2 regions of the Lentibacillus sp. Marseille-P4043 genome follow, and region 2 is predicted to be linked to the other one. Evidence: riboswitches for the same ligand, from Rfam matches in the RefSeq annotation. Region 2 holds a riboswitch; the other holds the start of a gene.
What was found. A riboswitch is a leader RNA that binds a small molecule or an ion and turns the genes downstream of it on or off. The one in region 2 is predicted to bind thiamine pyrophosphate.

Region 1 (4,004 bases), 2.8 Mb from region 2:
CCTATAAACATCGTGATTGGCAGGACGTTTTAAAAGAACCATTAGCGATTAATCGGATGAAAAAGGAAACATTAGATGCCATGTGGGGTGCAATTACGAACCATAAACAGACATTTGTTGCTTATTTGCAAAGGAAAGCAGAATTGTTAGGATTAGAAAAACTAAGTATGTATGACATCGGGGCACCCCTAACCGAAAAAGTGGAAACTTCTAGCTATACGGAAGGGGCCAATTTTATCGTCGAGAATTTCCAAAACTTTAGTCCAAAAATGGCTGATTTTGCCCGTATGGCTTTTGATAATCGTTGGATCGAAGCGGAAGATCGTGCCGGAAAACGTCCAGGAGGATTCTGCACAAGTTTTCCGGATAGTGAACAGACACGTATTTTTATGACTTATTCCGGGACATCATCTAATATTGCTACCCTTGCCCATGAATTAGGCCATGCTTACCATCAACATGTCATGAATGATGTGAATGGGTTGAATCAGGGGTATGCAATGAATGTAGCAGAAACGGCATCAACGTTTGCGGAAATGATTATTGCTGATGCATCGGTGAAGAACGCGAAAAGCAAAGTAGAAAAGCAATCCGTGCTGGAAGATAAAATTCAACGAAGTGTTGCCTTTTTCATGAATATTCATGCCCGATTCCTTTTTGAACAGCGATTTTATGAAGAAAGAAAACAAGGAATGGTTCCAGTACCAAGACTGAATGAATTAATGGTGGAGGCACAAAAAGAGGCGTATTGCGATGCGTTAGATACGTACGATCCGAATTTCTGGGCGTCTAAACTGCATTTTCACATCACGGGAACACCATTTTATAATTTTCCATATACGTTCGGCTATTTGTTTAGTCTCGGAATCTATGCACATGCACTTGAAAAAGGTAGTAGTTTTGAAGAGGATTATATTGCACTGCTTCGCGACACCGGAAAAATGACCGTTGAAGACTTAGCGGAAAAACATTTGGGAGTTGATTTAACAAAACCAGATTTCTGGGAAAACGCCATCAATTTATGTGTGAAGGATGTTGAGGAGTTTCTGGCACTTTAGATTTCAGCGTTGCTACTAGTTGGTGAATACGTTATAATACAGGTAACGAAAAAAGCATAAAAATAAAAGTCTACAGGGGGAGCCCATTTGGCTGAGAGTGAACACTGTGCTGTTCTTACCCTTTGAACCTGTTAGTTAATACTAGCGTAGGGATGGTAGCTTTTTTGATGGTATAAAAGCAATGTGAGCGGATTCCCCATCAGGAAGCTTCCCCTTTGACATTGCTTTTTTTGTGTTCAAAATTTTCGCTGGTAGATTCCTAAGTCTACTAGAAGGGGAGGTCATTTGATTGAAGGAAAAACGTACATTGTTTTTAATTGAGGTTGCGATTTTTACAGCGTTAGCATTAGCGTTAGATCTTGCTCCATTTTTATCTTTTAAAATCTGGGCTCAAGGCGGATCGATTTCATTGGCGATGATACCGGTATTCATTGTCGCCTTTCGTTGGGGGCTAAAAGGTGGATTATTATCTGGATTTCTATGGGGTGTTTTACAGGTAGCATTAGGAACAGGGTATATATTGTACTTTTGGCAAGGTCTGCTTGATTATGCGGTTGCTTTTACCGTAATCGGTTTTGCTGGTATTTTTGCGAAGCCAATTCAGCGTGCAGTTAAGGAAGGTAATACAGCGACATCTATAACATATATTTTAACTGGTGTCCTTCTTGGTTCCATGTTGCGTTTTATTGCCCATTTTGCTGCGGGAGTCGTATTTTTTGAATCAGCAGTTGACGGCATGAATGTCTGGATTTATTCATTGCTATATAATATCTCATACATTGTTCCGTCGTTCATTATCTGTACAATCGCTGTGTTTTTCTTGTTTCATAAACAGCCAAGAACACTATTAAGTGCAACTGCATAAACATTAGCTTTCCGCTCACGATATGTTAGGTCGTACCACTGTCTTTAGTTGGTACGGCTTTTGTTTTCGGAAAAAATGAATAATTTATGCATACCTCTATTTTTGCGAAGTGCATATTTTTTGAGTATACTGAAAATAGGGGTGATAATCTTGCGGGAATTAATTGGTGAATGTCAATCATGCGGAAAAGCTGTTTATTGTGAAAATGGCTTTTTTGATGGTGAACAAATAGATGGTAATTTATTATGTAATCGCTGTGCTGAAAAGGTGGATTCTGAAACGGACAAACAGGCGTAAGCTCGTTTGTTCGTTTTTAATTTAATTCACTATTTTATACCAGTGTCAAAAGCAAATTGTTTTTTATGAACCTTCCTTTTTTCTCACTCCCTATTACCGATTTGCATAGGCTATAGCACACGTAAGGAGAAAGGAAGGTTCATGTGGAACTTACGATATCGCATTGGTTATATGGATTATTTACACTGATTATTATTTTGACAATGATTTTTAAACGTGGCGTTGTACTTCCTACATTACTTGGAACGTTTGTCATTGCTTGGGTGTACAATGGTAGTCTTATTGACGGTTTCACTTCCATTTTTAATGCGAACTTGGTTGCTGCAAAAGAGCTCTTTAGTATTTTTCTAATCATCACATTTATGTTGGCGCTATTGCATTCGTTACGTGATCTTGGAGCAGATCGGAGGATGATACAACCGATTCAGAAGATGATGGTTAATGGACATGTTTCATTTTTTGTCCTTATCGCTGTAACGTATGTTATTTCCTTATTTTTCTGGCCAACACCAGCTGTTCCATTAATTTGTGCGCTTCTTGTTCCTGCGGCAGTGCGTGCAGGATTACCAGCTATTACAGCGGCGGTAGCGGTAGCAATTGCTGGGCAAGGGATGGCACTTTCTTCTGACTACATTGTGCAGGTCGCTCCCAGCTTATCAGCCAAGTCTGCGGGGATTGAAGTTGGGGTTGTTGCTGACCAGGCATTATTGCTTTCACTTATTACTGGTGGAATCGCAATTGCTGCCGCTTATTTGTTGTATCGAAAATCAATTCGTTCTAAAGATAGTGAATTAATACAACAAGATTTAGAAGCATTGGAAACTGTATCAGAATCAAAAAACGAAGCAAAATCCGCTCATCTCACAATTTGGAGTAAACTATTTTCGATCATTGTTCCAATTGCTTTGCTGGCTGTAGTCGTATATATGATGTCCGCAAAATTGATGTCAGGAAGAATGACGGGTTTTGAGGGTGGAGATGGGGCAGCATTTGTCGGAGGAGTTGCTGTAATTCTCCTGCTTTTATCAACCGTAGCATTTGGCAAACAACATGCACTTGATTATATTAGCAACCATATCACGGATGGATTTGTTTTCGCCTTTAAAGCAATGGGGCCAGTTATCCCAATTGCAGGTTTCTTCTTTTTAGGAAGTTCTGACTTTTCCGGTAGTATTTTAGGGATAGACGAAAATCCGCCAGCATTTTTGTTTGATCTTGTTCAATCAACACAGGAATTTCTACCACAAAGTGCCCTGCTTGCTGCGCTTAGTGTATTAATTATTGGTATTATTACCGGATTAGATGGCTCCGGTTTTTCCGGATTACCTTTGACAGGTGCACTTGCAGCATCATTGGATAGTAGTGCGATTGATTCTAGCACGCTTGCAGCAATCGGGCAAATGGGTTCCATCTGGACTGGTGGAGGAACAATTGTAGCTTGGTCCTCTTTAATTGCAATTGCTGGTTTTTGCGGTGTTTCCGTTATGGATTTGGTTCGAAAAAACTTTGTTCCAGTCATGCTCGGACTCGTTATCTCCACATTGCTTGCTGTGTTTATCTTGTAAATAATCCTGACGCGAAAAGTGCCTACGATTTGTCCGTAGGCACTTTTTGTAGTGCGGACGCTGGGGGAATATTGGCGCAAAAGCAGAAACATCAACCCGAAAGCAGAAACATCAGCCCGAAAGCAGAAACATCGACCCGTGAACAGAAACATCAGCCCGAAAGCAGGAATATCAGCCCGAGAACAGAAACATCAGCCCGAGAGCGAGAACATCAGCCCG
Region 2 (4,004 bases):
AATACATTTTCGCATTTTCTTCAACTAATATGCAACCGTGCAGCCATAATTTTTGCGGCCGCACGGTTATTCTTTCCCATTGTAGGGGCTTCCAGTTCCATTCTAGTTCTGATTAAAAAACCAAGATTTGAAATCTACTGCTTTAGCTTCTTGTTCTTCAACGCCCTTCATATAGTTAATTCTTCTTTGTGCTGATGCTTGTGTTACTTGCTCATCTGCATGATACGAAGAACGTACAAGTGGACCTGATTCACAGTGGCGGAATCCTTTTTCCAGAGCAATTTCCTTTAGCTCGGCAAATTCATCCGGATGATAATAGCGTTCTACATTCAAGTGCTTTTTCGTAGGCTGTAAATATTGTCCGATTGTCATAATGTCCACATCATGCGCTAATAAATCATCCATTGCTTGAATAATTTCTTCTTTTTCTTCGCCTAATCCAACCATAATACTGGATTTTGTTGGTGTTTTTGGGGCAATTTCTTTTACCCGCTGGAGCAATTGTAGCGAACGATCGTACATTGCTCTTGCGCGAACACGTTTGGTTAACCGGCGCACTGTTTCGATGTTATGGTTAAAAATATCTGGCTCACTGTCCATTAAAGTATGCAGGCTTTCATAATCACCTTTCATGTCAGATGGTAAGATTTCAATCGTGCAACCAGGGTTTGCCCGACGGATTGCCCGAACGGTTTCCGCAAATACGGCCGCACCACCGTCATTTAGATCATCCCGTGCTACGGCTGTAACAACGACGTGTTTCAAGCCCATGATAGCTACAGATTCAGCAACACGAGCGGGCTCTCCCCAATCCAATTCGTTTGGTAGTCCAGTTTTTACTGCACAAAAACGGCAACCACGAGTACAGGTATCCCCTAAAATCATAAATGTTGCCGTTTTTCGTTCACTCCAGCATTCGTGGATATTTGGACAGCGGGCTTCCTCACAAACCGTATTTAATTTCTTATCCCGCATTAATTTCTTAAGCCCTCTGTATGATTGATTCGTGTTGATTTTGGTTTTTAGCCAGTCTGGTTTTCGTATGTATTCTTCTTGTTTAGCCATTTAGTACACGCTCCTTAGATTATGTTTGAAGTTCCAATCGTTATTGCTATATTTTGCTTCAGCAAGCTGGTACACTTCATTCCATTGTTCAGTGGTTAGTTCAAATGGGAATAGCCCAATGTCTACCCCTGTTTCGAACCCTGTTTTAAACGCGTTTTTCATGGTGTCCATAGATACATGTTGTTTTGTTTCTTGATTGATTGTTGTTGCTTTTTGACCAAATGCCTTTCGTTTCCTTTCCCGGATTTCCTCACTTGGAAAGCAGAACAAATCAAAAAGCATTGTTTTATCAATGGACCGTGGTATTGATCCATGTTGCAGCAGTATCCCTTTTTGACGTGTCTGGGCGTTTCCCGATATTTTCTTCCCGCCTGCCATTAGCTCATACAAGGCGGGTTTTTCAAAGCACACGGCGGAGCGGCTCTTGTCTGTTTTGTTTGTTTCCGCATAATTTGCCGTGATACCTAACTTGGTATACCCTGCAAAAATGCCTTTTGAAAGTATGTAATAAGCTTCTCCGACCGATGCAGGGATATAAGGTTTATCTTCTGCAATGATAATGCTGTAGGTCAGTTCATCATCGTGTAAAACAGCGCTTCCACCTGTTAGACGGCGAACAAGGGGTATTTGATAGCGGTCTAATGCCTCCAGTTCAATTGCCTTATCAACATCCTGAAAATAACCTAAGGAAAGGCTTGGCGTAGACCACTGATAGAAACGTAAAATTGGTGGTATTTTCCCCTCACTATGCCATTGCAATAGCATCTCATCGAGTGCCATATTAACTGCTGCATCACATATCCCAGTGTCGATAAATCCCCATTCATCACGCACATGAATCGCCTCCTTATGTTGATGTTGGTACTGTTAGTAACCTGAAAAATAACGGGCTGCACCCAGTGGAGTGCAGCCCGTTTGTATGTATGATACATGCGACTACACTTCCCCACGCTGGTATTACCTAGATCGGGTGCGAAGGGTCAGAACGAAGATGTTCTTCTCAGCTCATGAAAGCTCCCCTAGTGATTTTTTTATTTTATTTAACAATTTCTATAGTAAAGGGATAGATGTAAATTGTAAAGCGAATTGGAAATTTTATCTGTTTCGGGAATTTTCCTGCTCAAATAGGTTGTTTTTGTAATTAACCATCTGTAATATATAATAAAATTCGTAATAAATGGGATTAATAGATTCATTTGTTAGAGCGGGGAGGAATAGGATTGAATAAAATAGTAGATATGCAGCAAGTTTCGTGGAAAAGGCAAGGAAAAACGATCTTATCAGATATCGATTGGAAGGTTGTAAATGGAGAACATTGGGCAATTCTTGGACTAAATGGGTCAGGCAAAACAACTTTATTGAACATGATAAACGGCTATATTTGGCCAACGAAGGGCAGGGTCAACATACTAGAGAAGCCATTTGGCCAAACGGATATCCGGGAGTTGCGAAAATCAATTGGCTGGGTCAGCTCATCCCTTCAAGAAAGAATGAAGGGGACAGAGCGCGTCGAGAATATTGTCGTCAGTGGAAAATTTGCGTCGATCGGGTTGTATGAAAATCCAACAGAAGCTGATTTTGCAAAGGCCTATCAACTTTTGGAACTACTTCACTGCAGTCATTTATGGGGAAGAGCCTATCAAACTTGTTCTCAGGGGGAGAAGCAAAAGATCCTTATCACACGAGGTTTGATGGGATCACCGGATTTACTTATATTAGATGAACCAACAAACGGCCTTGATTTTATTTCCCGTGAGGAATTAATGAATACTATTAACCAATTAGCTATACAGAAAAATGCACCAACGATCCTGTTTGTAACCCATCACATAGAAGAAATCATGCCTATTTTTACACATACACTCTTGCTAAAGCTGGGAACGGTTTATGGTAGGGGAAAACGAGAGGAGATGTTAACGAAAGAATATTTATCGTGCTTTTTTGATTTACCTGTTCAAATTGACTGGAGTAATGATCGAGCATGGATGACGCTTTAGTTACGGAAAAAGGCCTCTAATCATAAATAGAAGGCCTTGTATTATTTTCTGTCCTCGTATTCAAGCTTTGTCTTATCCTTAAAAGTAATCTCCACTTCAAATTTTGTATAATCATCTGGTAAGTCAAATGCTTTTAAAACTTGTTCTACAATTTCTGCCTTTTTTGTATCCTGGGTAATGGAAAGTTTTTTGACTTTAGGGTAGAGATCATGAAAGGCTTCCTCACCCTTCTTATAGACATCATTTACTGAGTCTTCTATTTTTGCATCAGCGAATTCGGTGTTGTATTCCCGTTCAATTTCTACCTCGTACTCCTTATCATTATTATAGCTAACTTCCAATTCGAAATCAGCATAATCCAGTTCTCCCATCATCTCGGCCATGTCTGTTTTGTTTTCACCATTACTATTCGCATTACTATCTTGGTTCTGCACATTCGAATTGGCACCGTCATCACTAGGGGCACTGCTGTCATTTTGTTGACTTCCACATGCAGTTAATAGTATGAATAGTGACAATGCGAGGATAATATGTATGAATCGTTTCAATTCAAATTCCTCCAATTACAACCATTATATATTACTACTCAACTTTCGCACCGATAAAGTAAGATCAAACAGTTGGCTGAGGCAAATTTTGAACGTCTCTAATAATCGCCTTGACAACTCTGTTAAACATAAAGACTGTTAAGATTGAGACTGCGATTACTCGCCCTATTGAGAACATTTGCTGATTTATATACAAAATGCGAAGTAACTAAGAAATTGCTCCCTCGCCGTTCCGGAAATACACTACGCTTTCCGGGGGCGGCTGCTGAGCCTCCTCGTGCTAACGCACTGCGGGGTCTCACCTAGGCCTTTCCTCCCCCAGGAGTCTCCGCGTATTTCCTCCACTGGTATTGCATTTACTACCATTAACTGTAGTAGTATGTGTTCTACCAAG

Region 1: another riboswitch for thiamine pyrophosphate. It lies ahead of thiT (energy-coupled thiamine transporter ThiT); the one in region 2 lies ahead of C8270_RS02430 (lipoate--protein ligase family protein).

What each region holds. Positions count from the first base shown of each region.
Region 1 is NZ_LT984884.1:3,251,300-3,255,303, reverse strand. Features, by position in the region: gene C8270_RS16170 (M3 family oligoendopeptidase) at 1-1,058, shown strand, start outside; TPP riboswitch at 1,124-1,229, shown strand; gene thiT (energy-coupled thiamine transporter ThiT) at 1,348-1,923, shown strand; gene C8270_RS20305 (hypothetical protein) at 2,074-2,220, shown strand; gene C8270_RS16160 (hypothetical protein) at 2,364-3,785, shown strand; gene C8270_RS16155 (hypothetical protein) at 3,857-4,004, shown strand, end outside.
Region 2 is NZ_LT984884.1:447,558-451,561, reverse strand. Features, by position in the region: gene lipA (lipoyl synthase) at 103-1,065, opposite strand; gene C8270_RS02430 (lipoate--protein ligase family protein) at 1,066-1,899, opposite strand; TPP riboswitch at 1,992-2,096, opposite strand; gene C8270_RS02425 (ABC transporter ATP-binding protein) at 2,286-3,062, shown strand; gene C8270_RS02420 (YusW family protein) at 3,104-3,610, opposite strand.